3 regions of the Teredinibacter franksiae genome follow, and region 2 is predicted to be linked to each of the others. Evidence: predicted binding sites of a transcription regulator. Region 2 holds the regulator's gene; each other region holds the start of a gene.

Region 1 (5,592 bases), 490 kb from region 2:
TGAATATCAGGGTTACCGGCTTTACCTATAGCGGCGATGCGCCCGGCTTTAATGGCAACATCGGCTTTAACGATACCCCAATGGTCGAGTATAAGTGCGTTGGTAATAACCGTATCGGGCGTGTCTTTACACGAGGCTTGGCTTTGACCCATGCCATCACGGATCACTTTACCGCCGCCAAATTTCACTTCTTCTCCATGGGTAGTGAAATCTTTTTCTACCTCTACCCACAGTTCGGTATCGCCTAAACGTACGCGATCACCCACGGTTGGGCCGAACATATCGGCATAGGCTTTTCGGTCTATTTTTGCCATTGTTTTTCTCCTATACCTTTTTAAAGTTTACCCATTACATCGCCGCGAAATCCGTACACCGTTTTCGAGCCAGCCAGTTCAACCAATTCCACTTCACGGTCTTGCCCCGGCTCAAAACGTACCGCTGTTCCGGCGGCAATGTTTAAACGGAAACCCCTTGCGGCTTCTCGATCAAAACTTAACGCAGCGTTAGTTTCAAAAAAATGGTAATGGGAGCCCACTTGAATGGGGCGGTCGCCAGTATTGGCCACTTTCACAGTAAGCGTAATGCGACCCACATTTAATTCTATGTCGCCTGTTTTAATATCGTATTCGCCGGGAATCATTGACTTTCTCCAGTCTTTTTAAAATGCCTGCGCAACGGGGCATACATTTGGTAATTGACTCATATATCCACTTTCACAGGAATCATGAACGACCCTATTTAAACAATAGGTTCGTGCACCGTCACCAGCTTGGTGCCGTCTGGAAAGGTGGCTTCTACTTGGACGTCGTGAATCATTTCAGCAATGCCTTCCATCACATCTTCGCGGGCAAGAATAGTGCGCCCGTAGTTCATTAGCTCCGCTACGGTTTTACCTTCCCGCGCGCCTTCCATAATTTCTGCCGAAATTAAGGCAATGGATTCTGGGTAGTTGAGTTTCAAACCTTTGGCTTTTCGCCGCTCCGCCAACAACGCGGCAGTAAAAATTAATAATTTGTCTTTGTCGCGTGGACTGAGTTCCATTGTGGAGCCCTCTCAGTTATTGGTTATGTAAGTTTTAAAAGACCGAAGGCCTCTTCGGAAGCGCAAACTCTGCACATTAGGTATTCCAAATGCGGGGTACAACAGCCTCCCGACCATTAAATGTAGGTCGAATATTTTTCCAGATTAATTCAAACCCTTTTCGGCAAAGGGCAACATCATTACCCAAATAGCGCGCAATAAATACATCCTGTTTTTGGGTAAGCCCCCAGCATTCAGTTGCCGAACCATCCAACGCCTCTAATTGCTCTACCCATAAATCGCGATCGTCCCGCGAAATGCTAGCGGTAACGATAAAAGTGCCCAGTGTATTCTTGCCCTTTAACCCCCAAATTGATTGTTGTAATTCACCACCACCAACAATACGGTTCCGTTCAATAAACAATGGCTTTTGCTCTTGCCAGATCTCTAGGTTTTGCCAACACTCGCCGGAATTAAATGTTTCTCCACTGGCAGCCCTGCCCAAACGCACAATATCCCAACCAGCGTACTTTGCGCCGGGGCTTAGATCCACCCGCGTGTTTAGGCGACCATTGGCGGAATCGAAGACAATGGTCTCCTGCGGCAACCATTCTAGGCACGTATCGGCCTCCAACTGAAAATGTATACTTTGTTGCTGCGTTTCTCTGGCCCCCTTGGCTCCGTATATTTTTCCAGCGGAGGGCGTAGTGATTAGCGCCTGTGCACCCTCGGCAAGTGAAGCACCAATACTCAGGGAGTCCCCAATAACCATTCCGCCCGGCGGATGCAACAAGTAGACATGGCAACAATCCTGCTGCTCGGGGTAAAAAGGACGCTGCACACGCAATGGGCCATGATGTTGACTGGTAACGATACGAGTGCGGTGCTGACGCAAAGCAAAGCCGAGTGAAATACCCGCACGCCATTCACGACCCTGCTGAATATTGAGAACAACGGTGGCTGTAGTTGAGGCGACTAACTCGGCGACAGGACGATTCATGAACAGATTCAATAGTTATTTATGTTTATCCATGGTGCGAAAATGCTCATACGCACCAAAAAAAGGCGCGAAAATGCCCCACATTAACGCAACTTAGGGGCTGGCGCACTTTTCAATATTCTGACGAATACACAGGGCAAGTTTCTTGCCAGACAAACAAAGCAAAAGTATTTAGCCGCAACCCCACCATTTTAAGGCACCGAGAAACAACGAGTTTGCGCATTTTTTTTCGGAATTGCAAAATAGCCCGATAGCGACCAATAAGAGCGGAGGACAATTAAAAGCGTTCACCCTAGCAGATACGGAAGGCGCTATGATCACCCCCAACCCCATACGCTAGGCTAGGGATGAGTTTTTGTTGGTTAACAACCGCCAGCACACAAAACACCTAGTGTAAGTGAACACATTATCGCCATTGAATCCCTGCCGTTAATCAGCCACTGAACTAACAACACCTAACAGCACCTAAAAACACTCGAAGGTTTACCCTGTGTCGCCACTGCACATAGCCGGAAGTTACAGGGATGTTGTAGTACTTCCCGCGAGCAAAACCGACCATCTTAATGGAGGCTAACCTGTAAAATGGCGACACGCCAATCCAACCGGCGGTTTCTATTGAAAATGAAATGGGATTATCGCCAAATTTCGAGTCTTCGACAGAGGGCGCCTCAACAACGATATACTACGCACCTAGGCCCACCGAATGATTCTAGAGAGAAATCGCCTACACTTATTCTTTGCAGCCAAGCTTTGATACTATGCCCCTCCAGACCGGAGAACACCCCATGATCGACCAACTCGCCAAGCAAATTTTCAACGACATCAACCAAAAAGCCAGCCAATTTTCCGAAAATCAAGACCAAGCCTCTTCGCAGGTTCGCGCTATTATCGAATCCGCCCTGCGGAAGCTGAACCTGGTTACCCGAGATGAATTCGATGCACAGCAGGCTGTACTGCTGAGAACCCGAGAAAAACTTGAGCAGCTCGAATCTCGCCTAGCAGAATTCGAAAAAGCGCACAGCCCCGATAGCTGATATCGCACATCATTCGATGGCTGTCTTTTTTACAATGCGCGCTTGGAATTCATTATCAGGGACGATTCATGTCACTTGCTGTTGTTTACACACGCGCGCAACTCGGCGTTGGCGCGCCGCTGGTTACCGTGGAAACCCACCTTTCTAATGGGCTACCGGGTTTCACCATTGTTGGCCTGCCTGAAACGGCGGTAAAAGAGAGTAAGGACCGGGTACGATCCGCTCTGCTAAATAGTCATTTCGATTTTCCACAACGAAGAATTACCGTCAACCTCGCCCCCGCTGACCTACCCAAGGAAGGTGGCCGCTATGACCTTGCTATTGCGTTGGCTATTCTTGCTGCTTCTGAGCAAATTCCTGGGCAAGCATTAGCTGAATACGAATTTGTGGGGGAGCTAGGCCTTTCTGGCGACCTGCGGCGCATACGCGGTGCTATCCCTGCGGCCATCGCCTGCGGTGAAGCCAAGCGAGCACTAGTTGTTCCTCGGCTAAATTCAACCGAAGCAGCCCTGTGCCGCAATACCGAGGTGTTGGTTGCCTCTAATCTATTAAGTGTTTGCGCTCACCTACATAAACGCGAGGCCCTGGAGACACCGGTAAAATCCGTTGCCCACGACGCCTTTTACCCTACCGATATGAGCGATGTAAAAGGCCAACTACAGGCCAGACGCGCACTTGAAGTAGCCGCCAGCGGTGGTCACAATTTACTCTTTTTTGGCCCCCCGGGAACCGGCAAATCCATGCTCGCTTCCCGACTACCCACTATTATGCCTCCGCTACGGGAGAGCGAGGCTTTAGAGGTAGCCGCTGTAAAAAGCGTTGCGAATCAATCCGCAGCGAGTAACTGGTTATCGCGACCTTTCCGGTCACCCCACCACACCGCTTCGGCTATTGCGTTAGTTGGTGGTGGCAGTAACCCACGACCTGGGGAAATTTCTCTTGCTCACAACGGTGTTCTATTTTTGGATGAGCTACCGGAATTCCCGCGGCAAGTGTTGGAAGTACTGCGAGAACCACTCGAAAGCGGCCATATTTGTATTTCGCGGGCATCCGCCCAAGTAGAATACCCCGCTAAATTTCAATTAATTGCCGCCATGAATCCCTGCCCTTGCGGATTTAACGGCGACGCTACCGATCGCTGCCGCTGTACACCCCAACAAATTTCCCGCTACCGTAACAAAATATCGGGCCCATTATTAGACCGCATCGACCTGCAGGTACACGTGGGTATCCTGCCACTGCAAGACCTGCAACAGAAACCTGAAGGTGAAAAAAGCTTATCTATTCGCAAGCGTGTTATCAGCACCCGTAAAATTCAGATGGCCCGACAAGGTAAAATTAACGCGGAATTAAACGGTAAAGAGCTAGCAAAGTTCTGCCAACTGGGTGAAAAAGAAAACCAGTTACTTGCGACCGCTCTAACGCGATTAAACCTGTCGGCGCGCGCCTACGATCGTATTTTACGCGTTGCCCGTACGTTGGCCGATATGGCAAACGAAGAACATATTTCAATTGCACAAATTTCCGAGGCCCTAGGCTATCGAAATCTCGACAGAGGTAATATTGAACAATTCCCCCAAACACACGCCCACGACACACAAGGCGCATAGCTAAACATCACTACCATTTCTGTAACTAATCCAAATCATCACCCCTCCTTATGAGTTAATTGTAATCATTCGTATTAAATTTTATTTTTCTCCCCAAGCACTTATTTTTAAACGAAATTTTTAACTTCAAATTATTCATATAATTTTTTGGTGTGGGTATCTGGCATTTAATTCGTTGCTATTTGATCTGTATCTTCCTCAAATAATTCGCACTTCATTTCAGGCATATATACTTAACTATCGCCAAGCAACAATGATAGCGGATGTTTCACATTGAATGCTCAAAAAACAAAAATGCTTGCCACGAATCCGAACCTTTGGCAAGAAATCCTCACATCTGCACACTTCGATTTCTCACTAGATCACCTCGTCGAACTTCAGAGTTCGCGTACACCACAAGCTATAGCCGTACAAGATGAACAGCAGCAACTCCGTTATTGCGAGCTGATTCAGCGCAGCAATCAACTCGCCCACGCGCTACTACAACGAGGCGTAAAACCCAATGCGTTGGTGGGCGTGTGCATGGAGCGCTCAGTCGACATGGTTGTTGCTCTTTTGGGTATACTAAAAGCGGGCGGTGCCTATGTGCCCTTCGACCCAGACTACCCACAAGCGCGACTCGATTTTATGGCTGAAGATGCCGCGATTTCTCTGCTTGTTACCGACGCAAAATTTCAGCATAAAATCACCGTTCCAGCACTGCAGGTAATGATCACCGAAGACATAGAAAAATACGTCAAGGCATTACCGAAAACCTGTCCAGATATCGACATTTCCGCCGACAACCGCGCTTACATGATTTATACATCTGGTTCTACCGGCAAACCAAAAGGCGCCATCATTAGCCACAAAGCCATTATCAACCGGCTGATGTGGATGCAGCTAGAATACAAAATAGGCCCAAGCGACACCGTATTGCAAAAAACGC
Region 2 (5,592 bases):
GCACCATGCCTACCCTAAGCGCCCAGCATCTGGCGAAAAGTTATAAAGGCCGAAAAGTTGTTATAGACGTATCCATCACCGTAGAAGATGGTCAAATCGTCGGCCTTTTGGGCCCGAACGGCGCCGGAAAAACCACCTGCTTTTACATGATTGCAGGCATCGTAAAAGCTGACAGAGGTGCAATATCAATAGCCGATAAAGATGTCACCCAAATGTCCATGCACGAGCGCGCTCGAGAAGGTCTTGGCTATCTACCTCAAGAGGCCTCGGTATTCCGCAAGCTGACAGTGGCCGACAACATTATGGCTATTCTAGAAACCCGTTCAGAGCTTAACCGCAAACAGCGTATTGCCGCCATGGAGCAATTACTTAACGAATTCCACATTCAACACATTCGTGACAGCCTGGGCATGGCGCTTTCTGGCGGTGAACGCAGGCGCGTTGAAATCGCCAGAGCCCTAGCCACAGAACCACAGTTCATCCTGCTTGACGAACCTTTTGCCGGCGTAGACCCCATCTCTGTCAGCGACATTAAGCAAATTGTTCAACACCTAAAAGGGCGCGGCATTGGCGTACTCATTACCGATCATAATGTACGAGAAACACTGGATATCTGTGAGAAGGCGTATATCGTTTCTGAGGGCCACATTATTGCCGAAGGTGCAGCAGCGGAAGTACTCAACAACCAGAAAGTACGAGAAGTGTACCTAGGTAAACATTTCACCCTATAATCCCCGAGATTTCCTTGACAACCCCCTTAAAATGGTCTTCAAACCGGCATATTCCTTGCTTTTAAAAACCATTGCGCGTCTCGAATACGAAGACTAAACTACGACTTGTAACCCTTTACTCACTACACGTTCGCAGTTCATCCTATGAAGCAATCTCTCCAGCTAAAACTGGGACAACAACTTACGATGACACCACAGTTGCAACAGGCCATTCGCCTACTGCAACTTTCGACGCTGGACCTGCAAGTCGAAATTCAAGAGGCGCTGGACTCCAATCCAATGCTCGAAACGTCGGACGATATAGAAGAGGCGCCAGCGACAAACGACGCGAACGAACAAGCACCGCCGGCAACAGACAACCAAAACACCTCGCAGGACACCGAAGCAGCTAATACCACGGCGAGCGCCGATGACACCAGCAGCGCGGAGGAATTTGCCGACAAGCCTGACGGTGACTGGAATGAAGACAGCATTCCAACAGACCTCGCGGTAGACACCAGCTGGGACGACATTTACGAACCTACGCCATCAGGTTCCGGCCTAGCTAAACCCGACAGCGAAGATTACGATTTTGAGTCCCGCCGGGGCACGTCCGAAACCTTGCAGGATCACCTGCACTGGCAACTCAACCTCACCCCCATGTCGGACCTCGACCGAGAAATTGCCGAAACCCTCATCGATGCCGTGCAGCCCAACGGTATTCTCGGGCAACCGCTTGAAGAGCTGTTCACCAGCCTGATGACACAGTATGAAGAACTCGAAGAAGATGAGATTCTCGCCGTACTTCATCGCGTGCAGCAGTTCGATCCTCCGGGCGTACTCAGCCAAGATATCCGCGAGTGCCTGCTTATCCAGCTGAACCAGCTAGGCGTTGAAGGCCCCGATATCAGCCATGCACGCGCACTGGTAAAAGACTACCTGAACCTGCTCGCAAGCCGCGACTTTAAGCAACTTATGCGCAAGCTTCGGCTCAAAGAGCCCGAACTGCAAGCGGCCATTAGTATCATCCAAGGGCTAAATCCACGCCCCGGAGAATCCATTGGCAGCGACGATACCGAATATGTAGTACCCGATGTATTTGTCAGCAAGGTCAATAATCGTTGGGTTGTGCAGCTTAACCCCGACATCGCCCCCAAGCTTCGCATTAACTCCGGCTATGCATCGATGGTAAAGCGTGCGGACTCCAGTGCCGACAACACTTTCCTGCGCGACAACCTACAGGAAGCTCGCTGGTTCTTAAAGAGCCTGCAAAGCCGTAACGAAACCCTGCTAAAAGTCTCCACCTGCATTGTCGAAAAACAACAGGGCTTTCTCGACTACGGCCCAGAAGCCATGAAGCCCATGGTGCTGCACGATGTTGCCGAAATAGTGGAAATGCACGAATCCACCATTTCTCGGGTAACCACACAAAAATACATGCACACCCCCCAGGGTATTTTCGAGCTGAAATACTTCTTTTCAAGTCATGTTGCCACCGATACCGGCGGAGAGTGTTCATCTACAGCCATTCGCGCCATCATTAAAAAATTGGTGGCCGCAGAGAATGCACGCAAACCCCTAAGCGACTCAAAAATCACAGGGCTACTGGGCGAGCAGGGAATCAAGGTGGCCCGACGCACAATTGCCAAGTACCGTGAATCGCTACACATACCACCTTCCAACGAACGAAAGCGGCTGGTGTAAAGCCATTTACCACACCTTGAATAAGTGATTAAATTTTTATTTACTCTTTTTTTGATTTCCCCAGCTCCCAACTCTTGGAAGATCACGGATTATTGGTAGAATGCGCGCCAATTCGATGAGTTGCTCAACAAAGCAATCGCTTTGCACAAAAGACTTAAACCTCATCTAATATTAATACGGACATCACCGGCAATCGAATCACCATGCAGATTTCGTCACTCCTTTCCGAAGATCGCTGCAAAGCCGCCACAAGCGACAGCAGCAAAAAACGCCTGCTAGAAAATCTCGCTGGCATTTTTGCCCACGCCATTGAAGGTACCAACGAGACAGCGCTTTTTCAGAGCCTCGTTTCAAGGGAACGCTTGGGTTCAACCGGTATCGGCCAGGGTATTGCTATACCCCACTGCCGATTTGCCACCGGGGGTGAAACCCTATGCGCCTGTATTACCCTCGAGCAGCCCATCGACTTCGACGCCGTAGACGGTGAGCCCGTGGACCTAGTATTTGCCATGCTGGTGCCCGAGAACGCTGAAGACGCCCACCTGCAAACCCTCTCGAGCCTTGCCGAAAACCTGCAAGACCCAAGCTACGCAAAGCGCCTGAGGGCCTGTCACAACAATCAAGAATTGTTTCGTATCGCTTCTGGTGTAAACTAAAAACTGAGCCCAAGCCTATGGCTCAGCCCGTCGGGTCTAAGCGCTCCGAAGAGCGCACCAGTATTACACTTACCCAGCGAACAACTTTCCCGGAAGAATTTTATGCGCCTGCTTATCATCAGTGGAAGATCTGGATCCGGTAAAACGTCGGCCCTACACCTGCTTGAAGACGAAGGCTACACCTGTATCGACAACCTACCGGTTAACTTGTTACCGGCCCTTATCGAGCAAATAGCCGCCGCACCCAACGCCGATAGCCAGCGCTTTGCCATCGGCATTGACGCACGCAATATCTATAGCGACCTCGGCAAGCTCGGCGAACTTATTGCCAGCGCCCCTATCGACCGCAAACAGTACCAGATCGTATTTCTCGATAGCTCGCGTGAAATGCTGCTTAAACGCTTTTCCGAAACACGGCGTCGCCACCCTCTTTCCGACGAGTTTATTGGCCTTAACGAAGCTATCGAGAAAGAGAAAGCTATACTTCAACCCATGGCCGCAGCGGCAGACTTTACCATTGACACCTCTCACCTCAGCCTGCACGAACTGCGCAGTTCCATCAAACATCTGGTGGTAGGTAAAAACGGTAAAGGCGTAGCACTCATGTTTAAATCCTTCGGTTATAAATACGGTGTGCCCGTAGATGTTGACTTTATCTTCGATGTTCGCTGCCTGCCCAACCCCTTCTGGAGCACCCAACTGCGCGACCACACTGGGCTTGAACCTCAGGTTATTGAGTTTCTCGGCGGCCAGCAGGAGGTCGAAGAGATGTTTGCCGACATTCTTGGTTTTATTAAAAAATGGATTCCAAAGTTCGAAAGCAATAACCGCAGCTATCTCAGTATTGGCATCGGTTGTACCGGCGGCTGGCACCGCTCCGTGTATATGTGCGAACGCCTCGCAGAAGCATTAAAGGACGACTATAAAAACGTACAAACCAGGCACCGCCAACTGGAAAATAAACCAGGGCACTAGCGGCTTGCGCCGAGATCAGCGAAGAGAATAAAAACACTGCCATGCAGGAACAACACATCCAAATCATAAACAAGCTTGGCCTGCACGCACGAGCGGCAACAAAATTGGCAAATGTCGCCATGCGCTTCTCCTCTCGCATACACGTGATAGCCAAAGGAAAAACGACCGATGCCAAAAGTATAATGTCGCTAATGCTACTTGCCGCCTCAAAAGGTACCGACATAACCTTGCGTACCGAAGGCACAGACGAAGCGGCTGCAATGGACGCCTTAACAACCCTAATCCACAACCGTTTCGACGAGGCGGAATAAACACCAAACTAATTGCAAGATTAGCTCTAAGAAGATTTCCGGAAGCCGTTGAAAAGGCTACAATTTCCACATTCCAAATTTAGCCACTGCAACCGGACCACCACATGCCGCAAGCTGCCGAACAAGCCGATTATCAGCCGCATGCTCACCTGAGCAAAATGCAGGCAATGCTCGACAGCGGTACCTTTCGCCAAGTAAGGCAAATGCTGAATGGCCTACGGCCGGTTGAAATTGCACATTTAATAGAATCCTCCCCTCCCCCCTCTCGCACCCTACTGTGGGATCTGGTAGACAAAGAAGTCTCCGGTGAGGTACTCGAAGAGCTCGGGGACGATGTCAAAATACTCTTCCTCGAAGGCATGGGCACCGAAGAGCTGGTAGAAATTACCGAAGGCTTAGAAACCGACGATGCTGTTGACATTCTGCAACAGCTGCCCGAGCAGGTTATCCAAGAAGTATTGGAAGCCATGTCCGATCAGGACAGAGCGCGCGTTGAGGAAGTTATTGCCTACGACGAAGAAACCGCCGGGGGCCTAACCAATACCGATACCATCACCGTGCGTCCGCGCTTCACCCTAGACGTGGTGCTGCGTTACCTACGTCGCCACCCCGAGCTACCTCCGTCCACCGACAGCTTAATTGTCGTTAACCGTAAAGACGATTATTTGGGTGTACTGCCGCTAAGCAAACTACTCACCACGGACCCTAGCGTTACCGTGCGCGAAGTAATGGTCACCGACACCAACGCCATCCCCGCCAGCATGGCCGACAAAGATGTAGCCAAATTGTTCGAGCAGCACGACTGGGTATCGGCACCCGTGGTAAACGACCAGGGTAAGCTGCTCGGCCGAATCACCATCGATGATGTGGTAGACGTTATTCGTGAAGAAGCCGATCACTCGTTAATGAGCATGGCAGGCCTCGACGAAGACGAAGACACCTTTTCCACCGCTCGCCGCTCAATTCCCCGTCGCGCTACTTGGCTGGGCATCAACCTGCTCACTGCCATTCTGGCCTCCAGCGTCATCAGCCTGTTCGATGCCACTATCGAAAAACTGGTTGCCCTTGCCATACTTATGCCCATTGTCGCCAGCATGGGCGGCGTTGCCGGCTCACAAACCCTTACGGTGGTTATTCGCGGTATGGCCCTGGGGCACATTGGCTCGAGCAACCTCGGCTGGCTGCTATCCCGAGAAGTGCGCGTAGGCCTATTCAACGGGCTGCTATGGGCGATTG
Region 3 (5,592 bases), 1.9 Mb from region 2:
TGGTCATTACACCAGGCTCGCTACGTCATTAATTTTTTCGTTATTATTTTTTATAGCCCACACAGTGGCTTAGTGCTCTCGAGTTGACCTAAATTCAACATCGGGATAACGATCTTCGGTAAGCGACAAGTTTACGCGAGTGGGGGCAAGGTACGTCAAGTGACCACCACCATCAATTCCCAGGTTGTCGCCACACTTGCGTTTAAACTCGGCAAATTTCTTTTCGTCCTCACACTCCACCCAACGAGCCGTTGTCACATTCACCGATTCGTAAATGGCTTCTACTTTATATTCATCCTTCAGCCGATACGCAACAACTTCAAACTGTAGCACGCCCACCGCACCAACAATAATGTCATTATTGTTCTGCGGGAAAAATACCTGAGTAGACCCCTCTTCCGATAACTGTTGCAGCCCCTTTTTTAACTGTTTAGTTTTCAACGGGTCTTTAAGGCGTATGCGCTTAAATAATTCAGGAGCGAAATGTGGAATTCCACTAAACTTGAGGTTCTCACCACCTGTAAAAGTATCGCCTATTTGGATGGTGCCGTGATTGTGTAAACCAATAATGTCGCCCGCCAGCGCTTCCTCTACCTGAGAGCGGTCACCCGCGAGGAAAGTAACCGCATCAGCGATTTTGACATCTTTGCCAATGCGCACATGTTTCATTTTCATACCCCGGGTATATTTGCCTGAACATACCCGCATAAAGGCAATTCGATCCCGGTGCTTTGGGTCCATGTTTGCCTGAATTTTGAAAATAAAACCACTGAATTGATCCTCTTCTGGTTCCACAGGTCGCGCCGCTGTCAGCCGCCCTAAGGGCTTGGGTGCCCACTCTACAAAGCCCTCCAGCATTTCCCGCACGCCGAAATTACCCAAGGCGGTGCCAAAAAATACCGGGGTTAAGCGACCAGCCAAGTACTCATCAACATCGAATTCGTTCGTAGCACCACGCACCAGTTCGATTTCTTCGCGGATGTCGTCTGCATATGGCCCCAACAGCACAGAAGCTTCATTACTATCCAAACCTTTGATTTGGGTGTCGTTGGGAATGGTATGCCCTTTGCCCTGCTCATAAACATGAATGGTATCGGTATATAGGTTATAAACACCTTTAAACTCCTTACCCATACCCAAAGGCCAGTTAATCGGCGCTGCAGCAATTTTAAGCACCTCTTCAACCTCATCCATTACCTCAATGGGGTCGCGCATGTCACGGTCCATTTTGTTAATGAACGATAGAATAGGTGTATCCCGTAGCCGGCAAACTTCCATTAATTTAATCGTGCGATCTTCCACACCTTTGGCGCCATCAATAATCATTAACACCGAATCTACGGCGGTTAGCGTACGGTAGGTATCTTCAGAAAAGTCCTCGTGCCCCGGCGTATCCAGTAAGTTTACGATTCGCCCTTTGTAGGGAAACTGCATCACCGAGGAGGTTACCGAAATACCCCGCTCTTGCTCCATGGTCATCCAATCTGACTTCGCATGGGGCCCTCTCTTGCCTTTAACTGAACCCGCCAACTGAATAGCATTGCCAAATAGCAGCAGCTTTTCGGTAATGGTTGTTTTACCCGCATCTGGGTGGGAAATAATGGCAAAGGTGCGCCGTTTGTCGATTTCTTTCTGAAGACTCATTGAATACAGGCTAAATCATTATGAATTGAGGGTGGCGATTATGCCCTATGCGTTGAGTTGGCGTAAGTGATCCTGTCAGATAGATGTTAATGCTTGCCAACCCCGACAGGTCAATGGATGTCGGCCGCGTTTACACAACGCGGCCAACGAAAATAGCAGGGCATATAACCCAATGATTTAGATGAATAATTTTTTATGGCTCAAATATTGCTGTGACGAACATCACAAATAGCTTATCTTCATAACTGTTTGTTTTTTATTCACTTTAAGGAGAGATACACGATGTACAGGAACGCGTTTCGGGCTCTGGTGATGGCGGCAACCGTTTTCGCTGGAACCCAAGCAGCAGCAATGCCCCTGAGCGAGTACAACTTGATTGTTCTCAACGACTTTGACGGCACTGTTCATGTTCAAGGAAAAACACTTATCGGTGGCGACATGACAGCCCCCGATTCAGTTCTGAGCGCAGATGCCGAACTACTGTTTTCCAACAGCGTTAGTGTTGGCGGAAACATTTATGGCCATAATATCCAGGTTCAAAATGGCAATGTTGTATACGGTGGCGATAATACCGATGAATCGAACATCAGCGTACACAACGGTACGATTTATCAGGATCTTAGTTTAAGCATTGCAGCGGTTGAAAGTGAGCTGGAAAGCTATTCTGCTGGCTACGCAGGGCTCAGTGCTAACGGTTTCGTTGCCGGTGATATGAATGGACGCAGGTTTACCTACACAGGTACAGAGAGTGTTGCAGTGTTCGATATTGACGCTAGCTTGTTCCAGAATTCATATGGATTTGGCTTTGACTTAGGTAGCGCCGAAACCGCCATTATTAATGTGACGGGCAATGCTGCAACCATCCACGGCGGCATGAACTTCCTCGGAAACATTGGCGAACTCTACGACAATATTTTGTGGAATTTCCATGAGGCCACCAGTATTACGCTTAACAACAAGTTTGTAGGTTCTGTTTTGGCCACACAGGCTGATGTTACCAACAACGGTTTCGACTTCGATGGTGCGCTAGCGGCCAGAAACTACAATACAAACGCCACCAACGAGCTTCATAGCTTTAATTTCCAGCCGCCGGCAACTGAAGTACCCGAGCCTGCAAGTGGTGTTTTAATGCTGATGAGCCTTGGTCTATTAGCTCTCGCCAGAAACCGAAAACGAGGCAGTGTTAACCTCTAGTTACCGTGCAGCAGTTCATCCAATGCGCAGGGATATGCCGTATATCTGAGCATCTTCCCTGCCATTTTTGGACGGATAATACCCTGGCCGTGTCCCTACACAATTGAAACCTAAGGTATCGTACAGTTTTATCGCCCGACTATTGGATGCGCGTACCTCCAAAAACAATTCAGCGGCGAAATCTTCTAATACTTCAGTCATCAGCGAAAGAAGCTGCTTGGCGACACCTTTACTCTGCCAGCTAGGATCAACCGAAATAATCAGCAATTCTGCATCCCCCGAAGCAATGGAAAACACCGCCTGCGCTATCCACTCACCATCGTTCTGAATGCCGACACACACATGGCTATTGGCGATGGAATCTTGAAAGTTCTGCTTGCTCCAGGGGTATGGGTGAGCACGCTGCTCCAACTGATAAATAGCGTCCAGATCGTCCCTGCAAAAATTTTTCAGCTCGCACGGAGTACCATCGCTTAACGTAAAGCGGCGGTGTAACAGGGTATTAATCTTATCGCTCAATAAGTACTCCTCTAGAGAACCACAGGTTTACGCGGAACTCTCCTCACCATAGGACTTTTTGTTCGTTTGGCCAGCAAGAAATTGCCAAATTGCTTTCTTTTGCCCTGGGTTTCGTAAAGTTTCCGCCAAACTCGGCAGAACCAAACCATCCGCCGCAAAAGCATCGATAGCGACGACGCTGAGTAAATGACCACCAAAGCTAGGCTCGGGGACTTGAACCGTGTGGGTGACAGCCACAGCCTTGTAGGCGGCCTCGCCGAACAATAAAATCTGGCTCACGGGCTCTGACAACAACTTACCTTCCAATAAGCTGGCGACCATTTCACGTGCGGCATGCCAGTCTTTAGGCTTGTTCTGCAGCTCAACCATAGGCCAATTTAATACCTCTGCAGCAGCAAGGCTTCCCGAGCCCATCCCTAAACAGCGGGCCATATTGGCCAGTAATGCATCAGTCGGTAAGCCCGCCCCTACCTCTCGCGTATCCACAGCCAGCACATCTCGGCTAACACGCCAGATAGCAAGCGAAAACCGGGCCTCCTGTTGGATTTCAACAAGCCCCTCAGGTTCCGCTGGCGCGGGTACATCTTTAACTAATACCGGTGTATTTTTTTCTGCCGGAGAGGCTTCGGTCGTTACTGCAGGTGTACGGGCTTTACGTAACAGCTCGCCAATATCCGCCAGCTTCGGCTCGCCATGAGAACGGCTAGGTTTGGGCTCTACGGCAGCCTCAGCCATAGGCGTATTAGCTGGCGCCAAAGGCAAGGAGCAGCGTACTGGTGCCGCTGCAGAGGGCAGAAGAACACGGGGAACGAACATGTCGATCCCCATGGCTTCCAAGTATTGCATACGTTGGCGCTCATTCATGGTCGGGGAGTTTACCCTCACGGAAGGCTCGCGACCAACCGAATTCACACACCGTCACGTTGCGGATGAGATCGCTGTTTACGTGAAGCAAGCATATTAAGCGCATGTAAGTAAGCCTTCACTGACGCCGTAACGATGTCAGTATCGGAGCCTATGCCATTCACAATATGTCCATCCCGCTCCAGACGCACCGTTACCTCGCCCTGCGAATCGGTCCCCTGAGTGATAGCGTTGACCGAATAAAGCAGTAAATCGGCCTTGCTGTTCACAACGCTTTCAATAGCTTTATAAGCAGCGTCTACGGGCCCACCACCTTCAGCCTGGGCGCTGGCATTTTTTCCGGACACCTGCAGATTAATCTTGGCATTCGGTGTTTCGCCTGTTTTCGAGCAGACCTCCATATCCACGAGAAGATAGATTTCTTCCATGTTTTCTGCGCCCTTGGCCGACACTAACGCATGAAGGTCTTCATCAAATATATCGTGCTTTTTGTCGGCGAGATCTTTAAAACCTGCGAAAGCTTGGTTAAGCGCATCCTGGGTATCGAAGGTAATACCGAGATCTTCAAAGCGCGCCTTAACGGCGGCGCGGCCGGAGTGTTTACCCAATACAATTCTGTTGGCATTCCAGCCCACATCTTCCGCACGCATAATTTCGTAAGTTTCACGATGCTTTAGCACACCATCCTGGTGAATACCCGATTCGTGGGCAAAAGCATTTGCCCCCACAATGGCTTTGTTCGGCTGCACAGGAAAACCAGTCACCGACGATACCAAGCGTGAGGTGGGCACGATGTGCTCTGCCTGAATGCCGGTATCAACCGGAAAGATGTCTTTACGGGTGCGCACGGCCATCACCACCTCTTCGAGGGAGGCATTGCCTGCGCGCTCGCCAAGGCCATTGATTGTGCACTCGATCTGACGAACGCCGTTCATCACCGCCGACAACGAATTGGCTACCGCGAGCCCAAGGTCGTTGTGACAATGGGTCGAAAAAATGGCCTTGTCAGAATTAGGTACGGCCTCAATGAGACGCTTGAACATGGCGCCATACTCACCGGGCTCACCATAGCCCACGGTATCGGGTACATTGATGGTGGTTGCTCCCGACGCAATTGCGGCCTCGGTAATGCGGCACATAAAATCGAACTCAGAACGACTGCCATCTTCCAACGAAAATTCGACGTTGTCGGTGTAATTTCGCGCTCGCTTAATCGCGTGTATCGCTTGCTCAAGTACCCTTTCCGGCTCCATTTTGAGCTTGTACTTCATGTGGATAGGCGATGTTGCGATAAACGTGTGAATACGCGAAGAATTAGCCCCCTTTAGCGCCTCGGCAGCACGATCTATATCACCGTCAATAGCGCGAGCC

The links. The regulator sigma-54, encoded in region 2, starts transcription at its own class of promoters, with help from an activator protein. The targets are predictions, from matches to a motif close to TGGCACANNNNTTGCNNT.
Region 1: the regulator sigma-54 is predicted to act here: its motif matches at 2,154-2,171, upstream of H5336_RS12425 (urease accessory protein UreD).
Region 3: the regulator sigma-54 is predicted to act here: its motif matches at 1,841-1,858, upstream of H5336_RS06125 (choice-of-anchor A family protein).

Annotation. Positions count from the first base shown of each region.
Region 1 is NZ_JACJUV010000001.1:2,955,595-2,961,186, reverse strand. Features, by position in the region: gene ureC (urease subunit alpha) at 1-314, opposite strand, end outside; gene H5336_RS12435 (urease subunit beta) at 335-640, opposite strand; gene ureA (urease subunit gamma) at 739-1,041, opposite strand; gene H5336_RS12425 (urease accessory protein UreD) at 1,118-2,020, opposite strand; gene H5336_RS12420 (accessory factor UbiK family protein) at 2,806-3,054, shown strand; gene H5336_RS12415 (YifB family Mg chelatase-like AAA ATPase) at 3,123-4,664, shown strand; gene H5336_RS12410 (non-ribosomal peptide synthetase/type I polyketide synthase) at 4,938-5,592, shown strand, end outside.
Region 2 is NZ_JACJUV010000001.1:3,443,756-3,449,347, reverse strand. Features, by position in the region: gene lptB (LPS export ABC transporter ATP-binding protein) at 6-731, shown strand; gene H5336_RS14700 (RNA polymerase factor sigma-54) at 876-2,414, shown strand; gene H5336_RS14695 (PTS sugar transporter subunit IIA) at 2,618-3,070, shown strand; gene rapZ (RNase adapter RapZ) at 3,173-4,045, shown strand; gene H5336_RS14685 (HPr family phosphocarrier protein) at 4,087-4,356, shown strand; gene mgtE (magnesium transporter) at 4,461-5,592, shown strand, end outside.
Region 3 is NZ_JACJUV010000001.1:1,523,422-1,529,013, forward strand. Features, by position in the region: gene H5336_RS06115 (lysophospholipid acyltransferase family protein) at 1-7, opposite strand, end outside; gene prfC (peptide chain release factor 3) at 70-1,644, opposite strand; gene H5336_RS06125 (choice-of-anchor A family protein) at 1,927-2,838, shown strand; gene rimI (ribosomal protein S18-alanine N-acetyltransferase) at 2,854-3,357, opposite strand; gene H5336_RS06135 (hypothetical protein) at 3,385-4,221, opposite strand; gene H5336_RS06140 (2-isopropylmalate synthase) at 4,266-5,592, opposite strand, start outside.